Regions from separate parts of the Thauera sp. 27 genome, predicted to be linked through region 1. Evidence: predicted binding sites of a transcription regulator. Region 1 holds the regulator's gene; the other holds the start of a gene.

Region 1 (4,896 bases):
GTCCCCAGCGGCAGCAAGGTGTTGAGGACGTTCCAGCCCGACGTCCATACATTGAAGCCAGCCAGCATCCAGACGGTGCCGATGTAGATTGCACACATCAGGGTGAACTGCTGCGACGCAAATAGCCGCCCGCGGCTGGTCCCGCTCGTTTGTGCGAGAACTCTCGTGCTGCTCATCGACTCACTCCCCGTTCTTCAGGTGGCGCTTGTAGCAATCGAGCACGAAGGCCTCGTAGCTCGTGCTGCGGGCCTCGAGCTGACGCGTGAGCCAGGCGATCGAGGCATCCGGCGCATCCTTGGCGCCGGCGCGGGCCTCGATTGCGCACATCTCGCGATACAGCGGCTCGATCTCCCGTATCGCGCCGGTCGGCGCCTGCCGGCGCACCGAGTAGTAGCCGATCAGCCGGCCGTCGGAATGGTCGGGCGTGACGTTCGCAAACACCCAGTAGTAGGCGCCATCAGCGGTGATGTTCTTGACGAAGCCGAACCACTCGCGGCCTTCGCCCAGGGTTTTCCAGAGCAAGCGGAACGCGCCACGCGGCATGTCGGGATGACGGATCACGTTGTGCTGCTTGCCAAGCAGTTGCCGCTCCGAAAAATTGGCAACACGCATGAAGACGCGGTTGGCATAGGTGAGGATGCCCTTGACGTCGGTCTTGGAGACGATGATCTCATGCGCATCGAAACGCACCTCTCGATCCACCGGGATAATGCCGCTCTTCATTCAGGTACGACTCCAGGAAGCAGGACGCGGGCAAACCAGTCGCAACGCATGCAGCGAGGGCCTGCGAGTGCAGGTCCAGGCCATACGCCGCATGGCCGTATCATCGCTCATATCGGCCTGCCAGCGACCAACTTTAGGGCGCCTGCGAACATGTCCTGCGCCCTGGAGGCGGCCTGCAAGCTGAGGCGTGCGGCGTTGCCCGGCGGCTCAGAATCCGTCGGGCAGGATCGAGCGAATCGGATCGCCCGCAGGGATGCTGGCCGGCCGCGGATCGGGGGCGACGTCGGCCGTCCGCGACTCGATCAGGATCGTCACCCGCCGATTGCGGCCACGCTCTTCTTCCGTGCTGTTGCCGGCGACAGGGCGCTGGTCCGCGTAGCCCGCCACCGTCAAGCGATCGGGCTGCACGCCACTGTCGATGAAGAGCCGCGCCACCGTGGATGCACGCACCGCCGAAAGCTCCCAGTTGGACGGAAAGCGGAACGTACTGATCGGCACCGCATCGGTATGGCCCTCGACGGTGATCGGAAACCCCGCCGGCGCCAGCACCTGGGCAACGGCCCGCAGCGCATTGACCGCCTGCGTGCCGAGCGCTGCATCGCCGGGTGCGAACAACAGGCTGGCGTTGATCTCGACGCTGACGCCGAATGCCCCTTCGGTGACGTTGACCTGGCCGGCCTGCGTCAACGGGTTGAGCACGCGCCGGATGTCGTCCGCCATGTTGCGCATGCGCTGCGCCATCTCCCGGCGCCGGACCTCGGCCTGCGGATCGACGGCCGGGACGGCCTGCGCAGTGACCGGTCGGGGTGGCACCACGGTGACCTGGGGCAGCGCGATCTGCTCGCTGCTGTCGTTGACGGTGACGTTGCGAAACGCCTGGACGAGCGAATCGGACAGCACACGATACTTGCCCTCGTTGATCGAGGACAGCGAATACATCACCACGAAGAAGGCAAACAGCAGCGTGATGAAGTCGGCATAGGAGACCAGCCAGCGCTCGTGGTTGTCATGTTCTTCGTCGAGCTTGCGCCTGCGCCGCATGGCCGCCCCGCCCTCAGACGACGTAGCCCTGCATGCGGCTGGCGATGATGCGTGGATTGTCGCCGTTGGCAATGCCGACCAGCCCATCGATGAACATCTCGCGCTGGGTCGTGAGGGTGATGATATGGGCCACGAGCTTCTTCGCAATCGGCAGGAACACCAGGTTCGCGAAGCCGACGCCATAGATCGTCGCGACGAAGGCCACGGCAATGCCGGCGCCGAGCCGCGACGGATCGGAAAGGTTCTCCATCACGTGGATCAGGCCCATGACTGCGCCCAGGATGCCAATGGTGGGGGCGTAACCGCCGGCCGCTTCCCACACCCGCGCGGATTGGCGCAGCTGCCCTTCCCAGACGCCGACCTCGACTTCCAGTATCTCGCGCAGACGGTTGGGCTCGACACCGTCGACGAGCAGCTGCAGCCCCTTGCGCATGAAGGGGTCGGACAGCCTCTCGATCTGGTTCTCGAGCGTCAGCAGCCCCTCCTTGCGCGCAACATGGCTCCAGTTCTCGACCTGCTCGATGACCGCCTGGGCGCTCATCGCCGGCGGAACGAACACCCAGCGCGCCATGCGCATGCCTTCGACGAAACTGCGCAGCGGGCTCTGCAGCATCACCGCACCCAGCGTGCCGCCGATCACGATCAGGAAGGCCGTGGGCTGCACCAGCGAGGAGATATGCCCGCCCTCTAGCACCTGGCCGATCACGATGGCCGCAATGCCGAGCGTCAGGCCGACGAGGCTGATCTTATCCATGATGAGGCGTCAAGATACGCACACGCATCCTTGTCAGGGCTTGTGTTCAGTTGGCCGCCTTCTTGGGCGGTCGCCCGCGTCGGCGTTGTGGTGGCAGCGTGGAGCTGCCTTCGAAGAGCCCCGCACGCAGGCGCGCCACGGCCTGGCCGTGCAACTGGCAGACCCGCGACTCGGTCACGCCGAGAACCGCACCGATCTCGCGCAGATTGAGCTCTTCGTCATAATACAGGGCCATCACCATCTGCTCGCGCTCGGGCAACGCGCAGATCGCGTTGACCAGGCGTTCGCGCATCTCGCTGTCCTCGAGCAGGTCGAGCGGATTGCTGTCCGTGGCGGCCAGGTGACGCTCGAGGAAATCGTCGTCCTCGTCGCGGTTGAAGTCCTCGAGATAGACGAGCTGGTGGCCGCGTGCCTCCTGCAGCATGCGCTGGTATTCGTCGAGCGAGACCCCGAGCGACTCGGCAAGCTCCGTCTCCGAAGGCTGGCGGCCGAACTGCTGCTCGAGCGCATGGATCGCCGCCTCGATACGCCGCATGTCGCGGCGCAAACTGCGCGGCAGCCAGTCGTTCTCGCGCAAGCCGTCGAGCATGGCGCCGCGGATACGCTGCACCGCATAGGTCTCGAACTGGGCACCGAGGCCTTCTTCATAGCGGCCGAGCGCATCGAGCAGCCCCATGAGGCCGTTTTGGATGAGGTCATCCACATCCACGCTGGCCGGTAGCCGGGACATGAGCTGGAAGGCGATGCGCTTGACGAGCGGCGCATACGCTTCGATGAGGCTGCTCTTGTCGAGGTTGCCGTTGGCGTCGTACATCCATTCAACCTGTATCTTGGGACGACGCGAGCCCCTGCCCGCGCTGGCTCCGCTAACCGGAGGCGGTGATTTTCCCGCAGCGGGGGCGGGATTACCAGCGGGAATATTGAAGGCCATGACGGGACTCAGGCACGCATCACACGTGGTGCGCGTGCCATGGCATTGATACGACGCATGAATGCAGCGCCTGCGTCGCGCGAATTCCACTGCAGCGGCTGGCGCAGACCATTGGCGATGTCATCGCGTTCGACCTCGCCGAGCCAGGCCAGCGGCACACCGACATGTCGGCGCACGAGTGCTTCGAGCGTGGCGAAGAAGGCTTGCGCATCGCTGCGGTCGCGCGCCCGGCTGACGGCAACATGCACCGAACCTGCACCTGCCGAAGCCAGACCCTTGATCACCCGATAAGCCTCGGTCGCACCGCTCGCGCAGGCCTCTGCCACCACCAGCCGGCATGGCGCCGCATTGACGAAGGGCGACGGCTGTGCTGCCGCCTCGCCCGCGCCATGCACGAGGACGAAGCCCGCATGGCGGTGCAGCAAGCGAAGCGCCTCGACCAGGCAGGCACGGCGTGCATCGTCGAGCAGCGGCAAGGCCAGTGCGGCCGCCGCCACGGGCACCCGCCCCACCAAACCGGGCACCGGCTGCACCACCGCGGCAAGGGTCGTACGTCCGTCCAGGACCTGCAGCAGGTCCGTACCCTCGCCCGTACCCAGCACGCCGCCCAGGGCGTCCTGGCCCTGGGCCTCGTCCAGAATCAGCACGCGCTCGGCGCGGCCGGCCAGCCGATGCGCGGCGAGCACGGCCGTGTGGCTGCGCTGCCGGCCACACGCATACAGCGCCACCACTACCGGCGGCGCGCGGCGGAACAGGCGCCTGAGGCCTGCCGCCTGGTCTTCGCGTCCGTCGATCATGTCAGGCTCCCATGCCGGCTGCGGCGAGCAGCATGCCCGCCTCGTCGCCATCGAGGCGCCACGGCGACTCGCCCGCATGCTCGCGCAGCGCGCGGTGCAGCAAGTAGGCGCGATTGGGCAGGTGCAGATCTTCGGGCACACGCTGACCATTGGTCAGATAGCGGATGTCGAGCTCATGACGCACGGCCACGTCGAGCGCCGGCGCCAGCGCAGCGGACTCATCAACCTTGGTGAAGATGCAGCCGGCGAGGTCGTTGCCGGCGTAGGCGCGGACGACGTCGTCGAGCGTATCCCCGCGCGCGGTGGCGTTGAGCAGCAGCAGACGGCGCACGTCTCCGGCCGCCGACAGCATCGCCGCCTGCTCGCCGACCAGGCGATCGCGCTGGCTCATGCCCATCGTATCGATCAGCACCATGTGCTTGTTGCGCAGACCCGCCAGGGTCTGGCGCAGGTCGGCACCATCACGCACCGAATACACCGGCACCCCCAGGATGCGGCCATAGATGCGGAGTTGCTCCTGGGCGCCGATGCGGTAGCCGTCGGTGGTGATCAGGGCCAGCTTGCCGGCGCCATGGCGCACCACGCAGCGCGCCGCCAGCTTGGCGGTGGTCGTGGTCTTGCCCACCCCGGTCGGCCCCACCAGGGCATAC
Region 2 (4,896 bases), on a different contig from region 1:
CAGGATCTGTTCCTTGAACTGGCGCAACGATGGGTTGGCCTCGATGATTGCCTCCAGCTTGCCCTTCAGATCGATCATCCGCGCACGCTCACGGCGCTTGGCCGCCTCGAGGGCCTCCTCGGCACGCATCTCGTCCGGCGTCTTCACGCGCGCACGCGCGGCATCAACGTTGATCGCACGCGTGCTAGGCGTGTCTCCGCGCCGCACCTGGCCGACCTTGCGCGACAGATCCTCGCCACCGCCCTTGATGATGCTCGAGCTGTCCCCCGTCCCCTCGCCCCCGGCCATGGCCAGCTTGAGCGGGTTCTGGAAGTGATCGGCAATGCCCTCGAGATCTCCCTGGGCCGTCGAACCGAGCAACCACATCAGCAGGAAGAAAGCCATCATCGCGGTCACGAAATCCGCATAGGCGATCTTCCATGCACCGCCATGGTGGCCTCCACCCCCCTTCTTGATGCGCTTGACGACGATTGGCTGCTGGGTATCGTCGCTCATCACGCGCTCCAGACCACGCCAACCTGAAGACGGCGTGAGTACTCAGGCGGGACGGAACCCGATGAAGGCATAGGACTCAACCCTTCCGGTTCTTGATTTCCTGCTCGAGCTCGACAAAGCCCGGGCGGTCGGTCGAGTAAAGCACCTTGCGACCGAACTCGATCGCGACCTGCGGCGCATAGCCGTTCATGCTCGCCAGCAGCACCACCTTGATGACTTGGTAGATCTTGCCCCCTTCCTCGACCTTCTGCTCGAGCTGGCCGGCAAGCGGTGCGACAAAGCCGTACGACACGAGAATCCCCAGGAAGGTACCGACGAGCGCACCGCCGATCATCTTGCCCAGCACAGCAGGGGGCTGGCCCACCGAGCCCATCACGTTGACCACCCCCATAACCGCCACCACGATGCCGAAGGCTGGCACCGCGTCGGCAACCTTGGCGACCACGTGCGGCGCCGTATGCGCCTCCTGGTGGTGAGTCTCGATCTCCATGTCCATCAGGTTCTCGATCTCGAACGCATTGAGGTTGCCACCCACCATCATGCGCAGGTAGTCGGTCATGAATTCGACCACATGGTGATCGGCGGTCACGCTCGGATACTTGGAAAAGATCGGGCTGGCGTCAGGGTTCTCGATGTCGTTCTCGATCGACATCAGGCCCTCCTTGCGTACCTTGGCCAGGATCTCGAACAACAGGGCAAGCAGATCGACGTAAAGCGCCTTGTTGTACGGCGACCCCTTGAGCGCCATCGGCAAGCCCTTGAGCGTCGCCTTGATTGCCTTCGGGCCATTGCCGGCGATGAAGCCGCCGATCATCAGGCCGAAGATCGCGACATACTCGAGCGGCACCCACAAGGCGAGCAGGTCGCCATGCATCGCATAGGTCCCAAGCGACGCCAGCAGCACGACAACGTATCCAATGATCAGGAACACCAGTGACTCCAGGGCGTATGGCCACGCCTGCCGACCTTCGGCTCGCGACCTGTGACCGACTTATCGGCGCGACCTCGCGAAACTTGAACGGCTCGCACGATCAGGCAGGCATGCACCAAAAAAACATGGGCCGCGTGTTACCAGCGCGGCCCATGAAGCATATCCGGAATGCCCGCCAGCGGGCACGGTCTCAAGCCGATACGGCCACTCGCGTGCGGGACACGGCCTTGCGCGTGGCCTTCTTGCGCGAAGAACCCGCCCGCGACGGCATGTTGCACAAGCCGCAGACATAGCCCTGCACCGGGTCATGCGCATGGCCGACGAAGCGTCCACCGCAGCAGGTGCAGGTACTGAGTTGCAGCAGGTCGGCATCGAAGAAGCGCACCAGCGTCCACGCCCGAGTCAAGCTCAGCACCGGCTCCATGGCCGAGCTCTCGATGTGGTCGAGGTAGAGGTTGTACGACTTGAGGATGGCATCCAGCCCACGCACACCGGCACGCTCGACGAAGAAGCGATGAAAGCCCATGAACAGCGACGAGTGCACATTGGGCTGCCAGGTCATGAACCAGTCCGTCGAGAACGGCAGCATGCCCTTGGGCGGCGACACACCGCGCACTTCCTTGTAGATCCGAAGCAGCTTTTCGCGGCTGAGACGAGTCTCGACCTCGAGCATCTGCATGCGCGCGCCAAGCTGGACCATCTCGACCGCGCGCCGGACGTCCTCGGCTTCCTCGATCACTGTCTTGTTCTTCATCTAGGCCTCCTCAGGCCGCCTCTTCCGCTGCCTTGCCCGCCGCGAGGATCGCTGCGTGCAAACCAGCACTGACGGCGTCGCGCCCCTCGCCAGCCATCAGTCGGGCAAGTTGCGCATCGTCGAAGCGAAAACACGGCAACAGCATCTGGCTGCTGGCCATTCGCACAAGTTTTGCCGCCGACATCGATTCGATCAGGTCCGCCAGCGCGTCGCTGATGCCGAGCCTGAACAAGGCCGTCGCCCGATCTCCGCGCAGCATCTGCTGGGCAAGCATCAGGTAGGCAAGGTTCAGTTCGCGGATCTCGGCCTGATAGTCTGGTCGATCCATGAAATCCAATCCCCTTCAGGGATGAGTGTTTGCAACTTAAAGTAAATTCTCAGCAACATCAAGCCTGAAAATCGCGATTTTGCCAATTCGATCACGCCCCATCGTGGCTTCGCCGCAACACCGGCAAAGGCAAGGAGCCCGCACTCACCGGTCCGGCGTCAGCGAGCCAAACCTGAATGCTGCCGGCACCGCGGGCCGTCCATAGCGGAAACCCTGAAGCGAATCACAGCATGAGGCCTGCAGCAGAATCTCCTGCGCGGCGGTCTCGACGCCTTCGGCAACCACCTTCAAGCGCAGGCTATGCGCCATCGCCAGTGCTGCGCGCACGATGGCTTCAGCATCATTGTCGCGATCGACCTCGCCGATCAGCTCGCGATCGATCTTGATCACGTCGATGGGCAGTCGGCGCAGGTAGGCAAGCGAAGAGTAACCGGTCCCGAAGTCGTCAATGGCGATGCGCACACCAAGCGTCTTCAATGCCCGCAGGCATTGTTCGGCGTGCCCGGTGTCACTCATCAGCGAGCTCTCGGTAATCTCCAGGATCAGCGCGGACGGCGGAAACCCGCTCTGGGCAAGTGCACACTCCACCTGCGCGAGCAGGCCGGGACGCGCGAACTGTACGGCGGACACATTGACCGACATCTCGAAGCCCTCGACCCCCTCCTTGCGCCAGCGCGCGCCCTGCAGGCAGGCCTGGGCGAGCACCCAGCCGCCAATGTCGACGATCAGTCCGGTCCGGTCCGCTATCGGGACGAAGCGATCGGGCTCCAGCAAGCCGTGCTCAGGATGCTGCCAGCGCAGCAAGGCTTCGGCACCGCGCGCGTGACAACTGGATGCGCCGACGATCGGCTGGTAGTGCAGCCTGAACTCCTCGCGCTCGAGCGCAGCCCGCAGGTCCAGTTCGAGGGCAAAGGCCTCGAGCGAGGACCGACTCATGCCTGCAGCGTGTATGCGCAACTGGTTACCGCCGGCACGCTTGCACTCGGCGAGCGCCAGCTCGGCCTGAGTGAGCACATCCGCTGCCTGGTCCGCGGCATCGTCGAACAGGACAATCCCGACGCTCGCCGTCAGTCGCAGCGCTCCCCGCGGCGACGCGAACGGCCGATCCACCGCGCGCAACAACCAGCGCGCAGTGAACTCGGCCTGCCCCTCATCTGCGACGCCCGGAACGAACACGCCGAACAAGTCGCCCTCGAGGCGCGCGAGCACGCCCTGCGCGGGCACGATCGCGGCGAGGCGGCGACCGAGCTCGAGCAGGATTTCGGAACCGGCACCGTAGCCGTAACCCAGATTGACGCGCATGAACTGGTCGACATCGATGACGAACATGGCCGCAGCCGCCCGCCCCGCGCCACGACGGCGACACGCCATCCAGTCAGCCACGCGAGCGAGAAAATTGACCTTGTTCGGCAGCATGCTGCCGTGGTCGAACAAGCTCAGCTCGCGGATCCGGCGTACCGCGTGCCTGACCGCACTGCGGTCCGAGAGCGCCTGCCGCTCACGCTCGATGACGGCAAGCAGACGGGCGAAGTCCCCTTTCGGCACATAGTCACGCGCGCCTTCGTACATCACCCCCACGCCCTCGCCTGCACTCATGCTCCCCGAATGCACGACAAACGGCACATCCTTTCCACTGCGCTGCAACACCTGCAAGGCACGCCGGCAATCGAAGGCCGGCATGGCCTGATCACACAGCACAAGGTCCCACTCATCGGCGGCGAGCGCAGCCGCCATGTCCACCGGCTCATCGACGCGCCGCCAGGATACCCGCATGCCTCGGCGCGCCAACTCCGCCTCGACCAGTAGCGCATCGTCCTCGCAGTCATCGACGATCAGCAGTCTTGGCGCCTGGCGCTCGGGCGCGCGCGTGTCGGGCAGCAACCCCATCGAATCCGTCATGCGCCCGCCGCCTGCAAGGCAATGACCCGGTTGCGCCCGGTCTCCTTGGCCGCATAAGCCCCCTGGTCGGCGAGCTTGACCAGGCTATTGAAGCCCTGCATTCCGGGCTCGCGGATCGCCACACCCACGCTCACCGTCATCCGCAGCTGCGGGCCGCCCGTCTCGGGCTCGAAGGCCTCGACTGCAGCCCGCAGGCGCTGCGCCACGACCACGACGGCCGCGAGGTCGGTGTCGGGGCAGATCACGAGAAACTCGTCCCCCCCCATCCGGCAAAGGATGTCCTGTGCACGCAGGGCCCGGCGCAACACTTCGGACACCTGGCGCAGCGCGATGTCACCGACGTCATGACCATGGGTATCGTTGATCGCCTTGAGCTCGTCCAGATCGACGATCATCACCGCCAAGGTGCGCGAGTGCCGTATCGATGACGCCCACTCCACCTGCATCGCCTCGAGTGCGTGGCGGCGGTTCGGCAAGCCCGTGAGCGGG

Evidence for each region. The regulator FliA, encoded in region 1, starts transcription of late flagellar genes. The targets are predictions, from matches to a motif close to CTAAAGTTNNNNNNNNNNNNGCCGNTA.
Region 2: motA (flagellar motor stator protein MotA) is a predicted target of FliA. The motif match lies at 1,488-1,514, and genes of this name have one in related genera.

The regions. Positions count from the first base shown of each region.
Region 1 covers NZ_AMXB01000042.1:27,321-32,216, forward strand. Annotated here, with positions in the region: gene B447_RS18350 (methyl-accepting chemotaxis protein) at 1-98, opposite strand, end outside; gene B447_RS18355 (PAS domain-containing protein) at 181-723, opposite strand; gene motD (flagellar motor protein MotD) at 931-1,764, opposite strand; gene B447_RS18365 (flagellar motor protein) at 1,778-2,518, opposite strand; gene B447_RS18370 (RNA polymerase sigma factor FliA) at 2,565-3,332, opposite strand; gene B447_RS18375 (MinD/ParA family ATP-binding protein) at 3,458-4,246, opposite strand; gene flhF (flagellar biosynthesis protein FlhF) at 4,248-4,896, opposite strand, start outside.
Region 2 covers NZ_AMXB01000052.1:8,810-13,705, reverse strand. Annotated here, with positions in the region: gene motB (flagellar motor protein MotB) at 1-495, opposite strand, end outside; gene motA (flagellar motor stator protein MotA) at 572-1,426, opposite strand; gene flhC (flagellar transcriptional regulator FlhC) at 1,617-2,180, opposite strand; gene flhD (flagellar transcriptional regulator FlhD) at 2,191-2,508, opposite strand; gene B447_RS19630 (putative bifunctional diguanylate cyclase/phosphodiesterase) at 2,653-4,407, opposite strand; gene B447_RS19625 (sensor domain-containing diguanylate cyclase) at 4,404-4,896, opposite strand, start outside.